Regions from separate parts of the Dactylosporangium sp. NPDC049140 genome, predicted to be linked through region 3. Evidence: riboswitches for the same ligand, from Rfam matches in the RefSeq annotation. Region 3 holds a riboswitch; each other region holds the start of a gene.
What was found. Region 3 has a riboswitch for cobalamin ahead of AB0B76_RS21615 (VWA domain-containing protein). Riboswitches for the same ligand answer to the same signal wherever they lie in the genome.

Region 1 (3,265 bases), on a different contig from region 3:
CCGGCGACCGCCTGGTCGCCGGACTCGAGCCGGGTGCTGGCCCACCGCACCGACGAGCGCCACGTGCGCGAGACCCACCTCGTCGAGGCCCGGCCGGCCGACGGCGGCCCGCCGCGCACGCACCCGCAGCGGTACGCCTACCCCGGCGACGAGCATCTCCCGCTCGCCGAGCTCGTGGTGCTGGACGTCGCGACCGGCACGGTGGTCCGCGCGCAGACCGAGCCCCTGCTCATGCCGCAGCTGTCACCCATCATGATCAAGTGGGCCTGGTGGGCCGCGGACGGCTCGGCCGTGTACTTCCTCGGCCAGCCCCGCGACCGCCACACCCTCGCGCTGCACCGCCTGGACCCGGCCACCGGCGCCGTCACCACCGTGCTCAGCGAGGCCGGCGCGACCCGGGTGGAGCCCAACCAGTGGGCCTACGAGCCGCCGATCGTGCGCGTGCTGGCCGACGAGGTGCTGTGGTACTCCCAGCGTGACGGCTCCGGCCACCTGTACCGCTACGACCGGCACACCGGCGCGCCGCTGGGCCGGGTCACCTCCGGGCCCTGGTCGGTGCGGCAGATCCTGCACGTCGACGAGGCGGAGCGCACGGTGTACTTCACCGCCGCCGGCCTCGTCGAGGCCGACCCGTACCGGCGCACCGTGTGCCGGGCCGGCCTGGACGGCACCGGCTTCGCCCGGCTCACCGACGACGAGCTCGACCACGTCGTGACGCTGCCCGGGCACCGGGGGTACTTCGTCGACAGCGCGTCCACGGTGGACACCGCGCCGGTGACCACCGTCCGCGACTGGACCGGGCGCGTGCTGGTCGAGCTCGAGCGGGCCGACATCACCCGGCTCGAGGCCACCGGCTGGACCCCGCCCGAGCGCTTCCGCGTCAAGGCGGCCGACGGCGTGACGGACGTCTACGGGGTGCTGTACCGCCCGCACGGCTTCGACCCCGCGCGCCGCTACCCGGTCGTGGACAGCCTCTACCCGGGCCCGCAGGTCGGCCGGGTCGAGCCCGGCTTCGACCCCGGCGGCATGGGCCTGGACGCCGAGCCCCTCGCCGCGCTCGGGTTCGTGGTCGTCGCGCTCGACGGGCGCGGCACCCCGGGGCGCGGCAAGGCCTTCCACGACGCCTCCTACGGCCGCCTCGGCGACGCCGGGGGCCTGGCCGACCACGTCGCCGCGCTGCGGCAACTCGCCGCAGACCGGCCGTGGATGGACCTCGACCGGGTCGGCGCGTTCGGGCACTCCGGCGGCGGGTTCGCCGCGGCGCGGGCGATGCTGGACTTCCCCGAGGTGTACCGGGCCGGCGTCGCGCTGGCCGGCTCGCACGACGCCCGCTGCTTCAACGCCGGCTTCGTGGAGTCCTACGACGGCGCGGACGACCCGGACGCCTGGGCCCGGACGTCCAATGTGGACCTTGCCGCCCGGCTGGCCGGCCCGCTGCTGCTCGTCCACGGCGAGCTCGACGACCAGGTCCATCCGGACCACACGCTGCGCCTGGCCGACCGGCTCATCGCCGCGGACAAGGACTTCGAGCTGCTCATCGTGCCCGGGGCCGAGCACACGTTCCTGGACTGCCTCGCGTACGTGCGCAAGCGCTGCTGGGACTTCCTGGTGCGCGAGCTGATGGGCACCCCGCCGCCCGCCTACCGCCCCGCCGCCATCCCGGTCGGCCCGGAGATGCTCGCCGAGATGTTCGCCTGAGCCGCGACACGCCGACACGACATCTGGTGTTTCCAATTCTCGGGCGGCCCTATATATAGTGATGACCACAGCTGGTTCGGCCGCCCGCCCAGGGCGGCCGAGGCAAGAGGGAACCCGGTGCGAGTCCGGGACTGCCCCGCAGCGGTCAGTGGGAACGATCGCCGTCATGTGCACTGGGCCCGATCAGGCCTGGGAAGCGACGGTCAGTAGGCATGCGCTCGGCGCCCACGAGTCCGAAGACCTGCCAGCGCGCCGCGCACCGCCCGGTGCGCGGCGGTCGAAGGCCGCGCGGGACGGCCGACGCCACGAGCCGGACCCTGGCCGCATGCCGCCGCAGGGGTCCCGGCGGCGTCTCCGCGCGCTCCTTCGGCCCTCCGACCTGAGGCGAGAAAGGGCACGCGGATGCAGGTACGCAAGCGCAACGGCGACACCGAGGCCGTTGACGTGAACAAGATCGTGCGCGCGGTCGAGCGGTGGGCCGGTGACCTGGACGAGGTCGACCCGCTGCGCGTCGCGACCCGCACGATCAGCGGGCTGTACGACGGGGCGAGCACCGCCGAGCTGGACAAGCTGTCGATCCAGACGGCGGCGGAGCTCATCGGGGAGGAGCCGCAGTACTCGCGGCTGGCCGCGCGGCTGCTGGCCGCGTACGTGGACAAGGAGGTGCGCGGCCAGGGCGTCGCGAGCTTCAGCCAGTCGATCCGCTACGGCCACCAGCTCGGCCTGATCGGCGACGACACCGCCGCGTTCGTCGCAGCGAGCGCGCGCAAGCTCGACGACGCCGTCGACCTCGACGGGGACCTGCGGTTCGAGTACTTCGGCCTGCGTACGGTCGCCGACCGCTACCTGCTGCGCCACCCCGAGGCCCGCCTGGTCGTGGAGACGCCGCAGTACTGGCTGCTGCGCGTGGCCTGCGGCCTGTCGCAGACCCCGGGCGAGGCGATCGGGTTCTACCGCCTCATGTCCTCCCTGGCCTACCTCCCGAGCTCCCCGACGCTGTTCAACTCCGGCACCCGGCACACGCAGATGTCGTCGTGCTTCCTCGTCGACTCGCCCCGGGACGAGCTCGACTCCATCTACGAGCGCTACCACCAGGTCGCGCGGCTGTCGAAGTTCTCCGGCGGCATCGGGATCTCGTGGTCGCGCGTGCGCGGGCGGGGCGCACTCATCCGCGGCACCAACGGGATATCCAACGGCATCGTGCCCTTTCTCAAGACGCTTGACGCGGGTGTCGCCGCGGTGAACCAGGGCGGGCGGCGCAAGGGCGCGGCGTGCGTGTATCTGGAGCCGTGGCATCCGGACGTCGAGGAGTTCCTGGAGCTGCGGGACAACACCGGCGAGGACGCCCGCCGCACCCACAACCTCAACCTCGCCAACTGGGTGCCGGACGAGTTCATGCGCCGCGTCGAGGCCGACGGCGACTGGTCGCTGATCGACCCCACCGACGCCCCCGAGCTGCCGGACCTCTACGGCGAGGCGTTCGACGCGGCCTACCGCGCGGCCGAGAAGAAGGCGGTGCGCACCGTCAAGGCCCGCGATCTCTACGGCCGCATGATGCGCACCCTCG
Region 2 (3,265 bases), on a different contig from region 3:
CGGCGCGGACCAGCTGTGGGTGATGGACGCCGACGGCGGCGGGCTGGCCGTCGTGCGGTTCAGCGGTACGGCGTCCGCCCCGGCCTGGTCGCCGGACGGCACCCGGCTGGTCTACGAGTGCTGGTCGGGCGGCGACACCGACATCTGCGTCATCGACGTCGACGGCGCCGACCTGACGGACCTGACCGGCACCGCCGGCGTCGCCGAGCACACGCCGGTGTGGTCGCCGGACGGCACGAGGATCGCCTACGCCGTCGACCTGGCCGCCGGCGGCAGCAGCCTGGTTGCGCTCGACCCGGTGACGCTGTCGGCGACGGCGGTCACCGCGCCCGCCGCCGGGGTGTACGACTCCCGCCCGGACTGGTCGCCGGACGGCACCCAGCTCGCGTTCGGGCGGTTCGTCGTGGGCAGCGGCTACGGCGGCGGGATCTACCGCACCGCGGCGTCGGGGGCCGGGCGGGCGAAGCTGGTGACCAGGCCCCGGGCGGGCAGCGACTCCCACCACACGATGCCGGCCTGGTCCCCCGACGGGACCCGGATCGCGTACTGCGACCTGGACGACGACGAGGCCTGGGGGCACATCTTCACGATCCGCCCCGACGGCACCGGCAACGCCCAGGTCACCTCCGGCGCGACGACGGACGAGGTCCCCGACTGGCGCCCGGTCTGAGCCCTACCAGCGGTCCTCGTGCCGGACCTGGTCCAGCGGGGAGCGCCGGCGCCAACCGTGGCGCTCCAGGTCGGGCACGTCGTGGCTCCGGCTCACCGGGCCCAGGCAGAGCCACGCCACGGGCCGTACGCCGGCCGGAATGCCGAGCAGGCCGCGCAGGAACTCCTCGCGGTAGAAGGAGACCCAGCCCAGGCCGAGGCCCTCGGCGGTGGCCGCGAGCCAGAGGTTCTGGATCGCCAGGCACACCGAGTACAGCCCGGCGTCGGCGATCGCGTGGCGGCCCAGCACCGCGGGGCCGCCGCGCCCCGCATCGTAGGTGACCACGACCGAGAGCGTGGACTCCAGCACCCCGTCGATCTTGATGCGGGCGAACCGCGCGGCCGCCTCGGCGTCGAGGGTCGCGGCGAACACGTCGCGCTCGCGGGACACGTGCGCGTGGAACTCCTCGCGCAGCGCGCGGTCGCGGACGACGATGAAGTCCCACGGCTGCGTCAGCCCGACGCTTGGCGCGGCGTGGGCGGCGGTCAGGATCCGGTCCAGCGCCTCGCCGGGCACCGGCGCGCCGGTGAACTCGGCGCGCACGTCGCGGCGGCGGTTGATGATGTCGTACAGGTCATGCGTCAAGGCAGGCTCCCGCTGCGCTCACACCCCGGGACAGGCCGGGGCCGTCGGTCGCGAGGCCGGTCTTCGGACTCCCGGATCGTCGCCCCTCCGCCCGCCTTCCCAGCCCTTCCGGGCCAGTGGCTACGCGTGCACGTGTGGGCGGCGGCTCCCCGGTCACCGCGGCGGGCCCGTGCCGGATTCTCACCGGCTTCCCGATTCTCCCCGCCGTCGCCGGCGGGGCACCTCGCTTCAGTTGATGCCGGCCCGCACGCTACCAGGAGGCAATAGGCTCGGCGCATGACGCAGACGCAGACGCACACGCTCGCCGTACCCGGCGCCGACCTGGTCTACGACGTCACCGGCCCGCTGCCGCCGGCGGACGGACGGCCGCCGCTGTTCATGATCGGCCAGCCGATGACCGCGGACGGGTTCGGCGCGCTCGCCGCGCACTTCCCGGACCGCACCGTCGTCACGTACGACCCGCGCGGCCTGGGCCGCAGCGCCCGCACCGACGGCGGGACCGACAACACGCCGCAGCAGCAGGCCGCCGACCTGCACCGGCTCGCCGCGCACCTCGGCGCCGGCCCGGTCGACGTGTTCGCCAGCAGCGGCGGCGCGGTGACCGCGCTGGAGTGGGTGAGCGCCCACCCGGACGACGTCGCCACGCTCGTCGCGCACGAGCCGCCGATCAACCCGATCCTGCCCGACGCGGCCGGCGCGGACCGGGCGCGGGCCGCGTTCAACGACGCGTACGAGACCGGCGGCAGCGGCCCGGGCATGGCCGCGTTCATCGCCATGACCTCGTGGCGGGGCGAGTTCACGGAGGAGTACTTCGCGCAGCCGGCCCCGGACCCGGCGATGTTCGGCATGTCCACCGCCGACGACGGCACCCGCGACGACCCGCTGCTGTCGCGGGACTCGTGGGCGGTCACCGACTACCGCCCCGATGTCGCGGCCCTGAACGCGTCCCCGGCCCGCATCGTGATCGGCGTGGGCGAGGAGTCGGCGCAGACGTACACCGCGCGCACCGCCGAGGCGATGGCCGCCCTCCTGGGCGGGCCGGCCACCGTGTTCCCGAGCCACCACGGCGGCTTCCTCGGCGGCGAGTTCGGCTACGCCGGCAAGCCGGAGGAGTTCGCCGCGAAGCTACGCGAGGTCCTCGCGGCCCCTCCGGCGGGCTGAGCGGCCGCGTCAGAGCAGCCCGGCGAGTTTGTACAACACGAGGGATCCGGCCACGGCGACGTTCAGGCTCACGCCGCTGCCCACCATCGGAATCTCCACCGCCCCGTCGAGCAGGTCGAGGGCCTCGGGCGGGATGCCCGTCGACTCGTGGCCGAGCACCATCACGGTGCGCCGGCGCGCGGCGGGCAGGTCGGCGAGGCGCACGGCCTCCTCGGCGAGCTCGACGCCCACGATGCGACTCCCGCCCGCACGCTCGGCGGCGAGCCACCGCAGCGGATCGCCGATGCGGTGGACGCACGCGGGGCGGCGCAGCGTGTTGCCGCGGGCGAGGGCCTCGTCGATCCAGGGGTACCGCGGGACGACGAGACAGGCCCCGACGGCGTCGCAGGTGCGCAGGAGGGTGCCGAGGTTGACGCCGTGCATGGGCCACAGCGGGGCGGCGAGGAGGTGTCCCCAGCAGCGGTGGGCGCGGGGACGGCGGGAGGAGCGCAGCTCGGACGGGGTCCGGACGCGAATGGCGGTGCTCACCATTGGGGCGTGCTTCGCGGCGCACGCGGGCCATCGACGGCAACAGGGCCGCTGCCCAGGGTAGGTCATTGCAGCGCCGCGCGCACCTCCGCGCGGGCGGTCCGGGTCGACGGCGGACGGCTCCCCATCATGCCCGGGCGGTATCGTCTCCACCGTGGCGTTGGGTGATCGGGGCGCGGAGTTCCTCGCCGCCGACGAGGTGGTGCAGGCCGACCATCCCGCCGTGCGGGCGGCCGCGGCTCGGCTGCGCGCCGGGCGGGCCGGCGACGTGGAGTTCGCTCG
Region 3 (3,265 bases):
GCCCGCGAACTGGTGGGACGACCTGCTGCCGGTCGCCGCCGACCGCCTCGCCAGCGCCGGGCGCCCCCTGCACCTGCCGGCCGCCGCCCCCTGGGGCGACTGGGCCGCGCGGGACGAGCGCATCCACGCCGCCGTGGCGCACGGCCCCGGGCCGCTGACCGGCCTCGGCGAGCTGCTCAGCGCCGCCGACGAGACCGGGTGCCTGGTGGAGCCGTCCGTCGACTCGCTGAAGACCGCCCGGCACGCCGCGGCCGACCCGTCCTCGGCGCGGTACTGGAGCGCCCTGTGCGTCCTGGCCGACCGGGGCGACGAGTCCGACGGCCCCGCCCTGCTGGCCGGCCTCGACTGGCTCGACCGGCGCGACGACGACCTGTGCGGCTACGACCGCCTCGCCGACGGCCTCGCCCGCGTCGGCGGCGACGCCGCCCGCCAGGCCCTGCCGCGCATCCGCTCGCTGTGGTTCAGCCCGCACTCGTACGAGCGCGCCGCCTACCTGCGGGCCCGCCTGGAGCTGGAGCCGGACGCGTGCGCGGGCGCCCTGACCGAGGGCCTGTGGGACTGCGAGGCCGGCGTCCGGCTCATCGCGGTGCGCCGCGTCCCGCTCGACGAGAAACTCGAGCGCCGCCTGGCCTACCTGCGCGACGACCCGATCGAGACCCCCGAGGTCCGCGCGGCCGCGGCCGAGCGGCTCCTCCTCGAATCCATGGTGTAGCGGCCTGTCGCCTGGGTGACACATCGGCGCAAGTGCGTGCCAAGTCCACGCCAAGTGCCGTGCCGCATCCTTGCTTCAGCACCACTTGAAGGGGCCCGGTTCCGGGTCCTCGCACCGCCTAACTCGAGACAGCTCTCGATATCCATATATATGAGCCGGCCCCGCGACACCCCTCCCCCCTCGTGTCGCGGGGCTCTCGTACGTCCGCCTACCGCGCCGTGCCGCAGGTCGCCTGGATGCGCCGGGTCAGCCGGTCGGCGAAGCCGGGGTCGCCGACCACGCGCTGCTGGAACTCGTCGACCGGTGCGGCCGCCATCGTGCCCGCGGCGGCCCCGGCCCCCGGTCGCAGCCACATCGCCCGGGTGCCCGGCGGCGCGACCGAGCTCGCCGGGGCCCGCGGCGGCAGCCGCAGCGGCGTGGCGGCGATCAGGGCGACCGCCGCGAGGAGCACGCACAGTACGATCTGGGCGGCCGAGTCCAACGCGCGCCGCATGCCCGTCCCATCGGCCGGCGGACCCGGATCGTGAGGGTCACACCGCGCCACGTTGACGCACCGGTTGCCGGTGGGACACGATGGCGGGCGAGCGGTCTGCGGAGGAACCCGGTGCGAGTCCGGGACGGTCCCGCCACTGTGACCGGGGAGTCGCCCCTCAGCTCGGACCACGGCCGGCAACGGCTGGAAGGTCGGGGGGCGGCGGCGATCCGGCAGTCAGGAGACTCCGGGCCGCCGACGCAACAGCCGCCTCGCGGGCGCGGACCCGCCGAAGGGAAGAGTGCCCGTGACCTCGCCGTACCCGTTCTCGGCCGTCGTCGGCCTGCCCGACCTGCGCCTCGCGCTGCTGCTCACGGCGGTCTCACCGGCCATCGGCGGGGTGCTCGTCCGGGGCGAGAAGGGCACCGCCAAGTCCACCGTCGTGCGGGCCCTCGCCGCGCTGCTGCCCGAGGTCGGGGTGGTCGCCGGCTGCCGCTTCGCCTGCGACCCGGACGCGCCCGACCCCGAGTGCCCCGACGGCCCGCACACGCCCGGGGCCGGGGCCGAGCGCCGCCGCTCCGCCCTCGTCGAGCTGCCCGTCGGCGCGACCGAGGACCGCGTGGTCGGCACCCTCGACCTGCAGCGCGCCCTCGGCGACGGGGTCAAGGCCTACGAGCCGGGCCTGCTGGCCGCCGCGCACCGTGGGGTCCTCTACGTCGACGAGGTCAACCTGCTCCCCGACCACCTGGTCGACCTGCTCCTCGACGCCGCCGCCATGGGCCGCGCGCACGTCGAGCGCGACGGCGTCTCGGTCAAGCACGCGGCCCGCTTCCTGCTCGTGGGCACCATGAACCCCGAGGAGGGCGAGCCGCGCCCGCAGCTCGTGGACCGCTTCGGGCTCGTCGTCGGGGTCACGGCGCCCCAGGAGGCCGCGCCGCGGGCCGAGGTCGTGCGGCGGCGGCTGGCGTACGAGGCCGACCCGGCCGGGTTCGCCGGGCGCTACGTGGCCGAGGACGCCGCGCTCGCCGAGCGGATCGCCGGCGCCCGGGCCCGGATCGGCGGGGTGGCGCTGCCGGACGCGGAGCTCGACCGGATCGCGCGGATCTGCCTGGCGTACCGCGTCGACGGCCTCCGGGCCGACATCGTGGTCGCGCGGACGGCGGTGGCGCTCGCGGCCTGGCACGGGCGGACGGTGGTCACGACGGACGACGTGCGCGACGCGGCCCGGCTGGCGCTGCCGCACCGGCGCCGGCGCGATCCGCTCGACCCGCCGGGGGCCGACCGGGATCGCCTGGAAGAGGTGCTGGAGCAGGAGACCGGGCCGGACGACGACCCGCCGGGCGGCTCCCCGCCGCCGCCGGACGACGACCCGGTTCCGCCGGACCCGACCGACATTTCGGAAACGTCGGAATCGCCCGACGCCGGTGGGCCGCCCCCGCCGCCCGTCGCGCCCGAGCAGCGGCCTCCGGCCGAGCCGACCGATGGCTCCGTTAGCGATAAGCCCGACCCGCCCCGCGACTCCGATTTATCGGACACTTCGGATTCGTCGGATCTGCCGGATTCGGCCGGGGTCGCGGCGCCGGGGCAGCTCGCGTTCGCCGGGCTGCCGTACAAGCCGAAGCTGCTCAGCATCGCGGGCCGCGCGAACCGCCAGGCCGGCGCCCACGCGGGCCGGCGCTCGCCCGCCCTGTCGCGGCACGGGCGCGTGGTGCGCTCCCGCGCCCCGATCGGCGGGAAGCTCACGAGCATCCACGTGCCCGACACGATCCGGGCCGCCGCAATGCGCGGTTCGAGCCGCGCCGAGGCCCGCGACGTGCGCGAGGCGGTCAAGGTCGGCCGCGAGGCGAACCTGGTGCTGTTCGTCGTCGACGCGTCCGGCTCGATGGCCGCCCGGCAGCGGATGGGCGTCGTGAAGACCGCGATCCTGTCGCTGCTGCGCGACGCGTACCAGCGCCGGGACAAGGTCGGCCTGGTCTCCTTCCGCGGCCACGACGCCACCCTGGTGCTCGAGCCGACCGCGAGCCACGAGGTCGGCGTGGTGCGCCTGGCCGAGCTGCGCACCGGGGGCCGCACGCCGCTGG

Region 1: it holds a riboswitch for cobalamin, as region 3 does, so the genes downstream of both, AB0B76_RS34480 (ribonucleoside-diphosphate reductase subunit alpha) here and AB0B76_RS21615 (VWA domain-containing protein) in region 3, are expected to answer to the same signal.
Region 2: it holds a riboswitch for cobalamin, as region 3 does, so the genes downstream of both, bluB (5,6-dimethylbenzimidazole synthase) here and AB0B76_RS21615 (VWA domain-containing protein) in region 3, are expected to answer to the same signal.

Annotation. Positions count from the first base shown of each region.
Region 1 is NZ_JBEZDS010000027.1:33,113-36,377, forward strand. Features, by position in the region: gene AB0B76_RS34475 (DPP IV N-terminal domain-containing protein) at 1-1,698, shown strand, start outside; cobalamin riboswitch at 1,754-1,962, shown strand; gene AB0B76_RS34480 (ribonucleoside-diphosphate reductase subunit alpha) at 2,101-3,265, shown strand, end outside.
Region 2 is NZ_JBEZDS010000006.1:261,846-265,110, reverse strand. Features, by position in the region: gene AB0B76_RS13360 (hypothetical protein) at 1-670, shown strand, start outside; gene bluB (5,6-dimethylbenzimidazole synthase) at 674-1,294, opposite strand; cobalamin riboswitch at 1,331-1,535, opposite strand; gene AB0B76_RS13350 (alpha/beta hydrolase) at 1,571-2,455, shown strand; gene AB0B76_RS13345 (TrmH family RNA methyltransferase) at 2,465-2,986, opposite strand; gene AB0B76_RS13340 (transglutaminase family protein) at 3,138-3,265, shown strand, end outside.
Region 3 is NZ_JBEZDS010000012.1:143,738-147,002, reverse strand. Features, by position in the region: gene AB0B76_RS21625 (hypothetical protein) at 1-712, shown strand, start outside; gene AB0B76_RS21620 (hypothetical protein) at 921-1,205, opposite strand; cobalamin riboswitch at 1,307-1,432, shown strand; gene AB0B76_RS21615 (VWA domain-containing protein) at 1,492-3,265, shown strand, end outside.